Regions from separate parts of the Streptomyces sp. FIT100 genome, predicted to be linked through region 2. Evidence: predicted binding sites of a transcription regulator. Region 2 holds the regulator's gene; each other region holds the start of a gene.

Evidence for each region. Region 2 encodes HrcA, which represses chaperone genes, less so after heat shock. Its sites were predicted from a motif close to TTNGCACTCNGNNNNNCNGAGTGCNAA; they were not measured.
Region 1: the regulator HrcA is predicted to act here: its motif matches at 1,961-1,987, upstream of groES (co-chaperone GroES).
Region 3: the regulator HrcA is predicted to act here: its motif matches at 1,618-1,644, upstream of groL (chaperonin GroEL).

Annotation. Positions count from the first base shown of each region.
Region 1 is NZ_CP075715.1:4,774,253-4,779,538, forward strand. Features, by position in the region: gene KK483_RS21705 (class I SAM-dependent methyltransferase) at 1-396, opposite strand, end outside; gene KK483_RS21710 (polysaccharide deacetylase family protein) at 395-1,348, shown strand; gene KK483_RS21715 (DUF6234 family protein) at 1,373-1,798, opposite strand; gene groES (co-chaperone GroES) at 2,135-2,443, shown strand; gene groL (chaperonin GroEL) at 2,545-4,173, shown strand; gene KK483_RS21730 (ester cyclase) at 4,350-5,045, opposite strand; gene KK483_RS21735 (substrate-binding domain-containing protein) at 5,156-5,286, opposite strand, start outside.
Region 2 is NZ_CP075715.1:2,491,713-2,496,998, forward strand. Features, by position in the region: gene KK483_RS10895 (histidine triad nucleotide-binding protein) at 1-173, opposite strand, end outside; gene KK483_RS10900 (16S rRNA (uracil(1498)-N(3))-methyltransferase) at 325-1,065, opposite strand; gene KK483_RS10905 (nitronate monooxygenase) at 1,062-2,135, opposite strand; gene dnaJ (molecular chaperone DnaJ) at 2,306-3,448, opposite strand; gene hrcA (heat-inducible transcriptional repressor HrcA) at 3,449-4,465, opposite strand; gene KK483_RS10920 (MBL fold metallo-hydrolase) at 4,680-5,286, shown strand, end outside.
Region 3 is NZ_CP075715.1:3,528,037-3,533,322, forward strand. Features, by position in the region: gene groL (chaperonin GroEL) at 1-1,491, opposite strand, end outside; gene KK483_RS15565 (cold-shock protein) at 1,910-2,113, opposite strand; gene KK483_RS15570 (MoaD/ThiS family protein) at 2,550-2,825, opposite strand; gene thrC (threonine synthase) at 2,822-4,132, opposite strand; SAM riboswitch class I at 4,126-4,301, opposite strand; gene KK483_RS15580 (glucosyl-3-phosphoglycerate synthase) at 4,429-5,286, shown strand, end outside.

The DNA.
Region 1 (5,286 bases), 2.3 Mb from region 2:
GCGGTGGGCGGCGACCGACGCGCGCGTGGCCTGTTCGACGCCGTTCGGCGTGAAGTACATCCGGTAGGCGTCGTCCGGGCCGAACTTCGCCGCCGCCCGCTGCCGCAGCCGTGCCTGCCCCAGCGCCGCCGAGACCAGCTCGGCCGGGTGGTCGCGGCGCAGCCGGGTCGCGAGGGCCAGCTCCTCGGCCGGGTCGTGGTCGCGCAGCGAGGCGAGCAGGGCCTGCCCTTCGGCGCCGAGCAGCGGGCCGAGGAGCGGGCCGGGGCCGGGGGAGCCGGGGCGGGGGGAGGAGGCGTCGTTCACCCCGCCATTGTCGGCCAGTCGGGGGACGGTGCCGCGCGGGGCGGCGGTGCCTGCCCGTCGCGAGGGTGTGGCGCTGACAGGATGCGGCGCCATGCAGCTTGTACGACAAAAGGAAAAAATGAGAAATGGTTGGCGGGTGCGCGGTGCGGTGCTCTCCGTGCTCCTCGTCGCCGCGGCCGGATCGGGCTGTGCCACCGAACCGGCCGCGACCCCGGGCAGCGACGGCGCCCGTCCCCCCAGACCCGCCCCGGGCCAGCCGCGGGCCGGCGGCCAGGGCGCCGGCCCCGCCGGTGCGCTCGCCGCCTACGCCGAACGGACGAGAAAGGCCCACGCCGCCCGCGTCGCGGCGGCCAGGCGGTGGAAGCTCAGGAAGACCCCGCTCGCCGCGCCCGCCCCGCCCGCCGAGAAGCCCGACGTCACCACCCGGAAGGGCTTCGAGGTCACCGGCGGCAAGGGCCTGCCGCCGGTCTTCACCGCCGTCCCGACCAAGGAGAAGGTCGTCTTCCTGACGATCGACGACGGGGTCGACAAGGATCCGAAGCTGCTGCGGATGATGACCGAGCTCTCCATCCCGTACAGCGCCTTCCTCACCGACTACGTCGTGCGCGACGACTACGACTTCTTCGAGGAGATGCAGGACCGCGGCGTCACCCTGCACAACCACACCCTCAGCCACCGCTACATGCCCGCGCTTTCGTACAAGGAGCAGAAGGCGGAGATCTGCGGGCAGCAGCGGAAGATGGAGAAACGATTCGGGAGCCGGCCCCGGCTCTTCCGCCCGCCGTACGGCAACTACGACCGGAACACGCTGCGGGCGGCCAAGTCGTGCGGTGTGAAGGGTGTGCCGCTGTGGGCCGCGGAGGCGTTCCCCGACCACATGGAGTGGCGGGAGTGGGACCGGAAGCTGCATCCCGGCGACATCATCCTCACGCACTTCCGCGGCAAGGCGGAGTGGAAGGCGAGCATGGCCGACCTGATCCGCAACGTCATGAACGTCGTCACGGCACAGGGTTACGCGGTGGCGCGGCTGGAGGACTACGTCTGACCCTGGGGGTCCGGCCGGCGCCCCTCAGTCGCCGGCGCAGCCGTGACAGCTCCCGCCGGCGCTGTGGCAGACGCACCGGTGCCCGGTGGGCCGGGGCGCCGGCCCCGGGTGGTTGCGGGCCTCCTGGGCGACGGAGGCGAGGAGCCCGAGACACAGCACCGCGGCCACCAGGACCTGGGCCGCCGCCGTGATCCGGTGGCGGCTGCGGACGAAGGCGTACGCGCTCAGGCCGACGAGCAGGGCGACGCCGCCGACGTACCACTCCGATTCCACAGGAGGTGACCCGGCGGTCCCCGTCGGATCCCGCCGACCGACGGCGAACGCCCACAGCGCGGCGGCCGCGAGGGCGATCGCGTCCACGAACACGACGAACAGCGCGAGCGCGGCGTCGCCCCAGAGCGAGGCGGGGCCGCGCTCGGGCACGCGCCGCGGGGGGAGGGGCGGGGGCACGCCCGCATGGTCGTACGGAACGCGGGGCCGCGCGTGGTCGTTGCCGTATCGAGGCCGAACCGTCGTCTCCGTCGTCTCCGTCGGAGCCGGTCCCGAGCCCGGTCCGGAGACCCGCCCGGAGCCCCGCCGGACCCCGGCTCGCCGCGCCGAGCGGGTCGCTCATTGGCACTCCGCTTGACCGAGTGCTAATCGCGGTCATAGTCTCGGCTCTGGCACTCCCCACCGGAGAGTGCCAACACAGCGACGGGCAGGTCCGGCACCCGCGACGACGGATCCACCTGGTCGCCACCTCAGACAGATGAACCCCGTGAGATCTCCGAAGGGGGAGGTCGGATCGTGACGACCACCAGCTCCAAGGTTGCCATCAAGCCGCTCGAGGACCGCATTGTGGTCCAGCCGCTCGACGCCGAGCAGACCACGGCCTCTGGCCTGGTCATTCCGGACACGGCCAAGGAGAAGCCCCAGGAGGGCGTCGTCCTGGCCGTTGGCCCGGGCCGTTTCGAGAACGGCGAGCGGCTGCCGCTCGACGTCAAGACCGGCGATGTCGTGCTCTACAGCAAGTACGGCGGCACCGAGGTGAAGTACAACGGCGAGGAGTACCTCGTCCTCTCGGCCCGCGACGTGCTCGCGATCGTCGAGAAGTAGTTCACCGGCAGATTTGCATTGAGCCGCGCCCCTGGCCCCCGCGTCGTAAGAAGCCGGGCGGTCCGGGGCGCGGTTCGTTTTGAGAGGACTTGAGAAGCTCCATGGCGAAGATCCTGAAGTTCGACGAGGACGCCCGTCGCGCCCTTGAGCGCGGCGTCAACAAGCTCGCCGACACGGTCAAGGTGACGATCGGCCCCAAGGGCCGCAACGTCGTGATCGACAAGAAGTTCGGCGCCCCCACCATCACCAACGACGGTGTCACGATCGCCCGCGAGGTCGAGATCGATGACCCGTACGAGAACCTCGGCGCCCAGCTGGTGAAGGAGGTGGCGACCAAGACCAACGACATCGCGGGTGACGGCACCACCACCGCCACCGTGCTCGCCCAGGCCCTGGTCCGCGAGGGTCTGCGCAACGTCGCCGCCGGTGCCTCCCCGGCCTCCCTGAAGAAGGGCATCGACGCCGCGGTGAAGGCCGTCTCCGACGAGCTGATCGCCACCGCGCGTCCGATCGAGGAGAAGTCCGACATCGCCGCCGTCGCCGCGCTGTCCGCCCAGGACCAGCAGGTCGGCGAGCTCATCGCCGAGGCGATGGACAAGGTCGGCAAGGACGGTGTCATCACCGTCGAGGAGTCCAACACCTTCGGCCTGGAGCTGGACTTCACCGAGGGCATGGCCTTCGACAAGGGCTACCTGTCGCCGTACATGGTGACCGACCAGGAGCGTATGGAGGCCGTCCTCGACGACCCGTACATCCTGATCAACCAGGGCAAGATCTCCTCCATCCAGGACCTGCTGCCGCTGCTGGAGAAGGTCATCCAGGCCGGTGGCTCCAAGCCGCTGCTGATCATCGCCGAGGACGTCGAGGGCGAGGCGCTCTCCACCCTCGTCGTCAACAAGATCCGCGGCACCTTCAACGCGGTCGCGGTCAAGGCCCCCGGCTTCGGTGACCGCCGCAAGGCGATGCTCCAGGACATGGCCACCCTCACCGGTGCCACCGTCATCGCCGAGGAGGTCGGCCTCAAGCTCGACCAGGCCGGTCTGGACGTGCTGGGCTCCGCCCGCCGCGTCACCGTCACCAAGGACGACACGACGATCGTCGACGGCGGCGGCCAGAGCGGGGACGTGGCCGGCCGCATCGCGCAGATCAAGGCCGAGATCGAGACCACGGACTCCGACTGGGACCGCGAGAAGCTCCAGGAGCGCCTCGCGAAGCTGGCCGGCGGCGTGTGCGTGATCAAGGTCGGCGCCGCCACCGAGGTGGAGCTGAAGGAGAAGAAGCACCGTCTGGAGGACGCCATCTCCGCGACCCGCGCCGCGGTCGAGGAGGGCATCGTCTCCGGTGGTGGCTCCGCGCTGGTCCACGCCGTCAAGGTGCTGGACGGCAACCTCGGCAAGGACGGCGACGAGGCCACCGGTGTCGCGGTCGTCCGCCGCGCCGCCGTCGAGCCGCTGCGCTGGATCGCCGAGAACGCCGGCCTCGAGGGCTACGTCATCACCGCGAAGGTGGCGGAGCTGGAGAAGGGCAACGGCTTCAACGCCGCGACCGGCGAGTACGGCGACCTGGTGAAGGCCGGCGTCATCGACCCGGTCAAGGTCACGCGCTCCGCGCTGGAGAACGCCGCGTCGATCGCCTCCCTGCTGCTCACCACCGAGACCCTCGTGGTGGAGAAGAAGGAAGAGGAGCCGGCGGAGGCGGGCCACGGCCACGGCCACGGTCACGCCCACTGACGACCCGCCGAGGGTCCGAGCGTCGGGGCCCCCGTTCCCGGAGAGGGAACGGGGGCCTTTCGCGTACGCCTCCCGTGCGCCCGCGCCCCTGCGCCTCCCGCGCCCGTACGCCTGCAACGCGCGCCTGCGTTCGCCTACGCGCGCCTACGCCTGCTCCGTACGCCTGCTCCGTACGCCTACATCTCCAGCACGCCCAGCCGTCCCATCAGGCCGAGCCGGTCGTACTGCCACCAGCCCTCGCAGATCAGGCCCTCGCGGCACCGGTGCACGGTCGTCCCCGTCATGGCCACCTGCCTGCCGGTCGGCGTGACGCCCAGGAACTCGCCCTTGTGCAGGCCGTTCCAGGTCCAGCGCGTGCAGACCCGCTCGCCGTCGGCGATCTGGTCCTCGACCGTGAAGGTGAAGTCGAACCCGGCCCGCCACGCGGCGACTTCCCGCAGGAACGCCTCGACGCCGACGACGTCCCGGGGGTTGGCCGGATCGTGGTCGCGGTAGTCCGCGGTGAGCAGTTCGCCGAAGACTCCGGCGTCACCCCCGGGCATCGCCTCCGTGAAGAACCTGCGGCAGGCGGCCTCGTTGAGCTGCTCGTCCCGCAGCACCTCCAGGTCGGTGAAGGTCGGCATCGTGTCGCAGAGCGCCACCACCTCCTGGAAGATCCGGTCGGTCTCGGGCAGGTTCGAGTTCTTCATCGCCTCTTCGTACGACGGGAACTCGACGATCTCGATGACATGGGTCGAGTCCGAGCGATCCGTGCCGACCATGCTGTGCGTGGCGGTGCGCCTGCCCTTGGTCTGCTCGATCCAGCTGTCCATGAGCCGATTGAGCTCGTCCACGCGATCCGTCTTGCAGTCGATCACTTGTACGAATGTCATGGCGTCTCCCGGAAGTCGCTGGGACAGGCCCATTTTAGTGTTCCGAAAGTGAACGGGTGATCGATCGAAAGCCCGCTTTCGCCAAGAGTCGGCCGTGGGAGCCGAGCGCGTCAGCGCCTCCCGGCCGCCCCGCACGACTCCCGTACGTTCAGCCGCGGCAGCAGCGTCAGATGGCGCCGCGGCTCGTCCTCGCCCCGCCGCTCCGTGAGCCGCTCCATCAGCAACTCCGTGGCGTGCCGCC
Region 2 (5,286 bases):
AGGCTGGCGGCGTCCGGGTAGTGCGCCTTGGGGATGACGAGCACATGGGTCGGCGCCTGCGGGTTGATGTCGCGGAAGGCGACGGTCGTCTCGGACTCCCGGACGACGGTGGCGGGCACCTCCCCCGCGACGATCTTGCAGAACAGGCAGTCGGCCTGCGGTTCTCCCGCCATGGTCCGGGCCCCTTCACGACTCACGACTCCGACGATCAGTACACGGGCATGCTATCGGGGCGTGGCGGGGCCGCCGCGTACGGCGACGTACACGGCGACGTATACGGCGACAGGGCAGGGCAGTTGACGCCCGCGGCGGACCGGGGCGGCGTCAGGACCAGCGGCCGGTGCGGCCGAGCAGCAGCGCCGCCGCCGCCGTGCCGGCGGTGGAGGTGCGCAGGACGCTCCGGCCGAGGCGGTACGGCTTGGCGCCCGCCTCCGCGAAGACCGCAAGCTCCTCCGGCGACACGCCGCCTTCGGGCCCGACCACGAGCACGAGGGTGCCGGTGGCCGGGAGCGCGGCGGTGGCGAGGGGTTCGGCGCCCTCCTCGTGCAGGACGGCCGCGAAGTCCGCTCCGGCGAGCAGCCGCGCCACCTGCCCGGTGGTGGCGGCCTCCGCGATCTCCGGGAAGCGGACGCGGCGCGACTGCTTGCCGGCCTCGCGGGCGGTGGCGCGCCATTTCGCCAGGGACTTGGCGCCGCGGTCGCCCTTCCACTGGGTGATGCAGCGGGCCGCGGCCCACGGCACGATCGCGTCGACGCCGGTCTCGGTCATGGTCTCGACGGCGAGTTCGCCGCGGTCGCCCTTGGGCAGGGCCTGGACGACGGTGATGCGGGGGGTCTCCTCCGCCTCCTCCTGCACCGAGTCCAGCTGGACGACGAGCCGGTCCTTGCCCTCGGTGTCCAGGACCACGCAGTCCGCCCAGCGTCCGGCGCCGTCGGTCAGGACGACGTCCTCTCCGGGCCGCAGCCGCTTCACGGAGACGGCGTGCCGCCCCTCGGGGCCGTCGAGCACGAACCGGCCGCCGCTGCCCGCGCGGAAGTCCTCGACGACGAAGACGGGGGCGGTCATGAGGCGCTCCGCAGGGCGAGGGCGGCGCTCGCGGCGCTCAGTTCGGCGGCGAGCACCTCGACGAGCTGGGCGGCGGGCAGGTCGCGGGCCATGCGGTGGCCCTGACCGGCCCAGAGGGCCATGCCCTGCGCGTCGCCCGCGGCGGCGGCCGCCTTGCGCAGGCCGGAGGTGAGGTGGTGGACCTCGGGGTAGGCGGCGGGGGCGTACCGCCCGTGCTCGCGCATGAAGCGGTTGACGAGTCCGCGGGCAGGGCGGCCGGAGAAGGCCCGGGTGAGCTCGGTCCTGTTGAACACGGGGTTGGTCATGGCCTGCTTGTGGAGGGCGTTCGCACCGGACTCGGGGCAGACGAGGAAGGCCGTGCCGAGCTGGGCGGAGCCGGCCCCGGCGGCGAGCACGGCGGCGATCTGGCTGCCGCGCATGATGCCGCCGGCGGCGATGACCGGCAGCTGCACGCTCTCGCGGATCTGCGGGATCAGGGTGAGCAGCCCGGCGCCCGAGACGTCGGCGGCGGGGTCGTCGCGGTGCGTGCCCTGGTGGCCGCCGGCCTCGATGCCCTGGACGCAGACGGCGTCGGCGCCGGCGTGCTGGGCGGCCTGGGCCTCGTCGGGGGTGGTGACGGTGACGACGGTGAGCGTCCCGGCGCGCTTGAGGGCGTCCAGGGTCTGCTTGGTGGGGCAGCCGAACGTGAACGACACCAGCGGGACGGGGTCGTCGCGCAGGATCGCCAGCTTGGCCTCGTAGCCGTCGTCCCGGCCTGCCTCGGGGTCGCCGAGCGGGGTGTCGTACCAGGCCGCCTCGCCCGCGAGCTGATGCCGGTACACATCGACGGCGGCCGCGTCGGCGTACTGCGGCTGCGGCATGAAGAGATTGACGCCGAAGGGGCGCGAGGTGAACCCGCGCAGCTGCTTGATCTCCTGGTACATCCCGTCGGCGGTCTTGTACCCGGCCGCCAGGAACCCCAGCCCGCCGGCCTCCGAGACGGCCCCGGCGAGCTGCGGACAGGAGGCGCCACCGGCCATGGGGGCCTGCACGATCGGGTAACGGCAGAGATCGGTCAGCGCGGAGGACATGCCCGCATGGTGCCACGTCCGGCCGCGGCGTCCGAATCCCGCCCCCGCCCGGCGCCTCGTGGAGCGCCCGTGGCGGCGGGAGCCGTGGTGGGGGGCGGTCGGGGCCTGGCCCCGGCCAGAGCCCCGGTCAGAGGAGAGGGCGGGGTGGAGCCCCGCCCTCTCGCGGCCCGTCAGCGGCCGTTGAACGCGTCCTTCAGGCGGGAGAACAGCCCCTGCTGCCCCGGCTGGAACTGGCCCGTCGGCCGCTCCTCGCCGCGCAGTTTCGCCAGCTCCCTCAGGAGCCGCTCCTGCTCCGGGTCCATCTTCGAGGGCGTCTGCACCTCGACATGGACGATGAGGTCACCGCGACCCCCGCCGCGCAGGTGGGTCACACCGCGCCCGTGCAGCGGGATCGACTGGCCGGACTGGGTGCCGGGCCGGATGTCGACCTCCTCCATGCCGTCGAGCGTCTCCAGCGGCACCTTCGTGCCGAGCGCGCCCGCCGTCATCGGGATCGTCACCGTGCAGTGCAGATCGTCGCCGCGCCGCTGGAAGACCGGGTGCGGCAGCTCGTGGATCTCGACGTACAGATCACCGGCGGGTCCGCCGCCCGGGCCGACCTCGCCCTCGCCCGCGAGCTGGATGCGGGTGCCGTTGTCGACACCGGCCGGGATCTTCACGGTCAGGGTGCGGCGCGACCGCACCCGGCCGTCGCCCGCGCACTCCGGGCACGGCGTCGGGACGACGGTCCCGAAGCCCTGGCACTGCGGGCACGGCCGGGAGGTCATGACCTGGCCCAGGAAGGACCGGGTGACCTGCGACACCTCACCGCGGCCGCGGCACATGTCACACGTCTGGGCCGACGTGCCGGGCGCGGCGCCCTCACCCGAGCAGGTCGTGCACACGACGGCCGTGTCGACCTGGAGGTCCTTCGTGGTGCCGAAGGCCGCCTCGCCGAGCTCGACCTCCAGCCGGATCATCGCGTCCTGGCCGCGGCGCGTCCGCGACCTCGGCCCGCGCTGCGAGGCCGTGCCGAAGAAGGCGTCCATGATGTCGGAGAAGTTGCCGAAGCCACCCGCCCCGAAGCCGCCCGCGCCCGCACCGGCTCCGCCGGCGGCGGACAGCGGGTCGCCGCCGAGGTCGTAGACCTGCTTCTTCTGCGGGTCCGACAGCACCTCGTAGGCCGCGTTGATCTCCTTGAAGCGCTCCTGCGTCTTCGGGTCCGGATTCACGTCCGGGTGAAGCTCCCGCGCCAGCCGCCGGAAAGCCTTCTTGATCTCGTCCTGGGACGCGTCGCGGCGCACGCCGAGCACGGCGTAGTAGTCCGTGGCCACTTACGACTCCGCCAGGATCTGTCCGACGTAACGTGCCACTGCGCGTACCGCTCCCATCGTTCCGGGGTAGTCCATGCGGGTCGGTCCGACCACGCCGAGTTTCGCGACTGCTTCGTCGCCCGAACCGTAGCCGACTGCGACGACGGACGTGGAGTTGAGGCCCTCATGGGCGTTCTCGTGCCCGATCCGTACGGTCATGCCCGAGTCCTTGGCGTTGCCGAGCAGCTTCAGCAGCACGACCTGCTCCTCCAGCGCCTCCAGCACGGGCCGGATGGTGAGGGGGAAGTCGTGCCCGAAGCGCGTGAGATTGGCCGTGCCGCCGATCATCAGGCGCTCCTCGGTCTCCTCCACGAGGGTTTCGAGGAGGGTCGAGAGCACGGTCGAGACGGTGCCCCTGTCGTCCAGGTCGAACGACTCGGGCAGGTCCTGCACCAGCTGCGGGACGTCCGTGAAGCGGCGGCCCACCACCCGGCTGTTCAGCCGGGCCCGGAGATCCGCCAGCGAGGTCTCGCCGAACGGAGCCGGGCAGTCCACGTGCCGCTGCTCTACCCGTCCCGTATCCGTGATCAGCACCAGCATCAGGCGCGCGGGCGCCAGCGCCAGCAGCTCCACGTGGCGGACGGTGGAACGGGTCAGCGACGGGTACTGGACGACGGCGACCTGCCGGGTCAGCTGCGCCAGCAGCCGCACCGTGCGGGCCACGACGTCGTCGAGGTCGACGGCGCCGTCGAGGAAGTTCTGGATCGCCCGCCGCTCGGGGGACGACAGCGGTTTGACGCCCGCCAACTTGTCCACGAACAGCCGGTATCCCTTGTCCGTCGGGATCCGGCCGGCGCTGGTGTGGGGCTGGGCGATGAACCCTTCCTCCTCCAGCACCGCCATGTCGTTGCGCACGGTGGCCGGCGAGACGCCGAGGTTGTGCCGCTCGGTGAGGGCCTTGGAGCCGACGGGCTCCTCCGTCCCGACGTAGTCCTGGACGATGGCGCGCAGCACCTCGAGTCTGCGTTCGCTGAGCATCGCGCGCACCTCCAGCTGATTCGTCGTGGTCCGGTGGGGTCCGGCCCGGTTCGGTGGTGGTTGCCTGGCACTCGCCACTGGGGAGTGCCAATCCCCCGGGCCAGTGTACGGCGGGGAGGTACACACCTAGCAAGGGCGGCCGGACAGGGTAGTGCTCCACGGCACGGCGACGACCTCGCTGGTCGCTCCCGGATCCCCGGGATAGCGTCGCCGCATGGACGTCGCTTGGGAAGACTTCGGGTGGGAGCGGCTGGCGGACGGGGTCGGCCGCTGCCGCCTGCCCGTCTGGGACGCGACGGCCGGCGTGGTCGCCGGCGACGGTTCGGTGCTCCTCTACGACACGGGCTCGACGCTCCGCGAGGGCGCCGCCCTGCGCACCCGGATCGAGTCCCTCCTGGGCGGGCGCCGTGTGACCCATATCGCGCTCAGCCACCCCCACTTCGATCATGTGCTGGGCACGGCCGCGTTCTCCGCGGTGCGGGTCTACGGGGCGGTGGGCGTCGACCAGGTGCTCGTCCGCGAGCGGGACGCGCTGCGCGACGACGCCGTCCGGCACGGCCTGGCACCCGTCGACGCCGCGCGGGCCACGGACGTGCTGGTGGCGCCGCAGCACATGGTCTCCGGCGAGTGGACCCTGGACCTCGGCGGCAGGCAGGTCCTGCTCGCGAACGTCGGCCCCGGGCACACCGGGCACGACCTCGCCCTGCTCGTGCCCGGCACGGCCACCGAGCCCGAGATCGTCTTCTGCGGCGACCTGGTGGAGGAGTCGGGCGACCCGCAGGCGGGCCCCGACGCGATCCCCTCGCGGTGGCCCGCGGCGC
Region 3 (5,286 bases), 1.0 Mb from region 2:
CGTGACCTTCGCCGGGTCGATGATGCCCTCGGCGATCATGTCGACGTACTCGCCGGTCGCAGCGTTCAGGCCGTGGCCGACCTGGAGGTTGCGGACCTTCTCCACGACGACGCCACCCTCGAGACCACCGTTGACGGCGATCTGCTTGAGCGGGGCCTCCAGCGCGAGCTTCACGGCGTTGGCGCCGGTCGCCTCGTCGCCGTCGAGCTCGAGCTTCTCGAAGACCTGGGAGGCCTGGAGCAGGGCCACGCCACCACCGGCGACGATGCCCTCCTCGACGGCCGCCTTCGCGTTGCGGACGGCGTCCTCGATGCGGTGCTTGCGCTCCTTGAGCTCGACCTCGGTCGCGGCGCCGGCCTTGATGACGGCCACGCCGCCGGCCAGCTTCGCGAGGCGCTCCTGGAGCTTCTCGCGGTCGTAGTCCGAGTCGGAGTTCTCGATCTCGGCGCGGATCTGGTTGACGCGACCGGCAACCTGGTCGCTGTCACCGGCACCGTCGACGATCGTGGTCTCGTCCTTGGTGATGACGACCTTGCGGGCGCGGCCCAGCAGGTCCAGGCCCGCGTTCTCGAGCTTGAGGCCGACCTCCTCGGAGATGACCGTGCCACCGGTGAGGATGGCGATGTCGCCGAGCATGGCCTTGCGGCGGTCGCCGAAGCCCGGGGCCTTGACGGCGACGGACTTGAAGGTGCCACGGATCTTGTTGACGACCAGGGTCGACAGGGCCTCGCCCTCGACGTCCTCGGCGATGATCAGCAGCGGCTTGCCCGACTGCATGACCTTCTCGAGGAGCGGGAGCAGGTCCTTCACCGAGGAGACCTTGGAGTTGACGATCAGGATGTACGGGTCCTCCAGCGAGGCCTCCATACGCTCCATGTCGGTGGCGAAGTACGCCGAGATGTAGCCCTTGTCGAAGCGCATACCCTCGGTGAGCTCCAGCTCCAGACCGAAGGTCTGGGACTCCTCGACGGTGATGACGCCTTCCTTGCCGACCTTGTCCATCGCCTCGGCGATGAGCTCGCCGATCTGGGTGTCGGCGGCGGAGATGGAGGCGGTGGAGGCGATCTGCTCCTTGGTCTCGACCTCCTTGGCCTGGTCGAGCAGGGCGCCGGAGACGGCCTCGACGGCCTTCTCGATGCCGCGCTTCAGGGCCATGGGGTTGGCGCCGGCCGCCACGTTGCGCAGGCCCTCGCGGACGAGCGCCTGGGCGAGGACGGTCGCGGTGGTCGTACCGTCGCCGGCGACGTCGTCCGTCTTCTTGGCGACTTCCTTGACCAGCTCGGCGCCGATCTTCTCGTACGGGTCCTCGAGCTCGATCTCCTTGGCGATGGAGACACCATCGTTGGTGATCGTGGGGGCGCCCCACTTCTTCTCGAGGACGACGTTCCGGCCCTTGGGGCCAAGGGTGACCTTGACGGCGTCGGCGAGCTGGTTCATCCCGCGCTCGAGACCGCGCCGTGCCTCCTCGTCGAACGCGATGATCTTGGCCATGTGAAGTGGTCCTCCCGGACTGGGGTGGATTTCTCCGGACCGCGCTGGCGCCCGCGACGGACGGCCTGCATGCCTTGTGGTTCCTTGCCCCACCCGGCCTGCGGGCCTCACCGACCCGGTCCTTTGTTGTCACTCTCACTCGGAGAGTGCTAACGCCAATGATTAGCACTCGCCCCCCGAGAGTGCAAGCGGCTGAGACGGATCGCGGACACGCGCCACGCGGCAGCCCGGGATGCGTCACACAGATGCCCAGGACGCGTCACGTAGACGCCCAGGACACGTCACGCAGATGCCCGCAGATGCCCGGGACACGTCACGCCGCGGCCCGGGATGCGCGCGCGGCGGCCCGGACGTGACGGAGGGCCCGCACCCTCCCGGGTACGGGCCCTCCGTCGCGTTGCTGCAGTCGGTCGGCGCTTCAGCCGGCCAAACGGACCATGTCCGCCTGCGGCCCCTTCTGGCCCTGCGAGATCTCGAACTCGACCCGCTGGCCCTCCTCCAGGGTGCGGTAACCGTCCATCTGGATCGCGCTGTAGTGGACGAAAACATCCGCACCACCGTCGACCGCGATGAAGCCGTAACCCTTCTCCGCGTTGAACCACTTGACGGTGCCCTGAGCCATGCCTAACTCCCCTATTACTGGCCCTTGCACAGGACCGCACTTCGCGGACCCGGGTCAGACCTCACCTCCGGAACAGGCGGAGGCGTGCGCCGGAACGCGTCGACCGCGGCTGAATGTATCTGTCCAACTGCCCTCTGCAACAGGTCAGTCGGACGAGAAATCTGGGCAGCACTGAAAGGCAAATTAGGAAGAATTCCGAGCTTTACCGGGCAAGTCGGGCCGGACAAAGCGCACTTACTGCGCATCAAGCTCGAACACTTTGGCTGCTTCTTGACGCGTGCGAACGCATTCTCATATGCGTCTGGCACAGGCAGCGGAGGGGGCTTCCCCAACTCTACCGCGCTCAACCATGCAGAATTGCCCCCTCCGCTTAGCTTGCGGAGGGGGCAATTCTGTTCACGCGCAGTGAGGGTCGGCTGCGGCACCGCGCCCGCGGTCAGCCTCCGGCGACGGCCGGGATGATCGAGACGCCCGCGCCGTCCGGCGTCACCGTCTCCAGGCCCTGCTCGAAACGGACGTCGTCGTCGTTGACGTACACGTTCACGAAGCGGCGCAGCTTGCCCTGGTCGTCCAGGACGCGGGCGGCGATGCCCGTGTGGTTCTTCTCCAGGTCGGCGATGACCTCTGCGAGGGTCGCGCCCTCCGCCGGGACCTCGGCCCTGCCGCCCGTGTAGGTGCGCAGGATGGTGGGGATGCGGACGTTGACGCTCATGCGAGGCCAGCCTCTCGGAAAGAGTCCAGGTTGGGGCTGATGACGGCGGTCATGCCCGTGGTGGGGGCCACCGCGTCAAGGGTCTTCAGGCCGTCGCCGGTGTTGACGACGACCGTCGTGAGGGAGGGGTCGATGGCGCCGGCCTCGATCAGCTTCTTCGCGACGCCGAGGGTCGTCCCGCCCGCCGTCTCCGTGAAGACGCCCTCGGTGCGGGCCAGCAGCTTGATCGCGTCCACGATCTGCTCGTCGGTCACGTCCTCGACGGCGCCGCCCGTGCGGCGGCAGATGTCCAGGACGTAGGGGCCGTCGGCCGGGTTGCCGATGGCGAGCGACTTGGCGATCGTGTCGGGCTTCTGCGGGCGCACGACGTCGTGGCCGGCCTTGAAGGCGGCGGACACCGGGGAGCAGCCCTCCGCCTGGGCGCCGAAGATCTTGTACGGCTTGTCCTCGACGAGGCCGAGCGCGATCAGCTCCTGGAGCCCCTTGTCGATCTTGGTGAGCTGGGAGCCGGAGGCGATGGGGATGACGATCTGGTCGGGCAGTTGCCAGCCGAGCTGCTCGCAGATCTCGTACGCGAGCGTCTTGGAGCCCTCGCCGTAGTACGGGCGCAGGTTGACGTTGACGAAGCCCCAGCCCTCGCCCGCCGGATCGCCGATGAGCTCGGAGCAGAAGCGGTTGACGTCGTCGTAGGTGCCCTCGATGCCGACGAGCTCGCCGCCGTAGACGGCGGCCATGACGATCTTGCCCTGCTCCAGGTCGTGCGGGATGAAGACGCAGGAGCGGAAGCCGGCGCGGGCCGCGGCGGCGCCGACGGCGCCCGCCAGGTTGCCCGTGGACGAGCAGGACAGGGTGGTGAAGCCGAAGGCGCGGGCGGCCTCCAGGGCCTGGGCGACGACGCGGTCCTTGAAGGAGTGGGTCGGGTTTCCGGAGTCGTCCTTGACGAAGAGCCTGCCGGGCTCGACGCCCAGCTCGCGGGCGAGGTTGTCGGCCTGGACGAGCTTGGTCCAGCCCGGGTTCAGATTCGGCTTGGCGGCCACGTCGGCGGGGACGGGCAGCAGCGGCGCGTAGCGCCAGATGCTGGCGGGGCCGTTCTCGATCTGCTTGCGCAGGGCTTCCGGGTCGCCGCTCGGCAGGTCGTACTTGACTTCGAGCGGCCCGAAACACAGCTCGCAGGCGAAGATCGGCCCGAGCGCGAAGACCTCGCCGCATTCACGGCAGGAAAGTCCGGAGGCAGGCCCGAGATCGACGGTGCCGGTGGTGGATGCAACGGTTTCTACAGCCATGGAGGCGAGGCCCTTTCTCCTCATCTTCCTCATGGCGCATCTCGCCATGAGACGGATTTGGCACCTTCCCTAGCCGGGAGCCTCGCGCGCCGCTGACGACGGACAGCGTCGATATGCGGCTTCCGCCGCGTGGCCGACTGGAGGGTTGCCGGGGCTTCAACGGGCCGTATCCCTCTGCCCCTCTGGATGAGCGGTATGTGATTGTCGGCGTGACGGCCCCGACATGCCCCCGGCATGCGATGGTCGTCCGCGTTGTTCAAGACTGTAACCGAAGCCCCGGACGCTTGAGATGGTCGTCCGATCCGCGAGATGGAGATCACGTGCTGGAAGAGGTGGAGCGCTGGCTGGTCCGGCGGTCCTGGTCCGTGGCAGACCGCCCGCTCGACCAGCTCGTCGCCGCGAAGCGCGCCGCCGGGCGCGGTACGTCCGTCAGTGTGGTGCTGCCGGCGCTGAACGAGGAGGCGACGGTCGGCGAGATCGTCTCCGTGATCCGGCGCGAGCTGATGACGGAGGCCGTGCCGCTCGTGGACGAGCTGGTGGTCGTCGACTCGGGCTCGACGGACCGTACGTCCGAGGTCGCGGCCCGGGCGGGCGCCCGGGTGGTGCACCGGGACACGATCCTGCCGCGGATACCGGCCGTGCCGGGCAAGGGCGAGGTGCTGTGGCGCTCGCTGCTGGTGACCGGCGGGGACATCGTCTGCTTCGTGGACGCGGACCTGAAGGAGTTCTCCGCCGACTTCGTCTCCGGGATCGTCGGCCCGCTGCTGACCGATCCGGACGTGCAGTTCGTGAAGGCGATGTACGACCGGCCGCTGACCGGTGCGCCGGGCCAGAGCGGCCGTCCCGGCGGGGCCGAGCAGGGCGGCAGGGTGACCGAGCTGGTCGCACGGCCGCTGCTCAATCTGCACTGGCCGCAGCTGGCGGGGTTCGTCCAGCCGCTGGGCGGGGAGTACGCGGCGCGGCGCTCGCTGCTTGAGCGGCTGCCGTTCCCCGTCGGGTACGGAGTGGAGCTGGGCCTGCTGGTCGACGCGCTGCACACGGTCGGCCTGGACGCGCTGGCGCAGGTGGACGTGGGCGTACGGCTGCACCGCCACCAGGACGGGCAGGCGCTGGGGCGGATGGCCGCGGCGATCTACCGGACGGCCCAACTCCGGCTCTCCCGAGGCCACTTGGTGCGG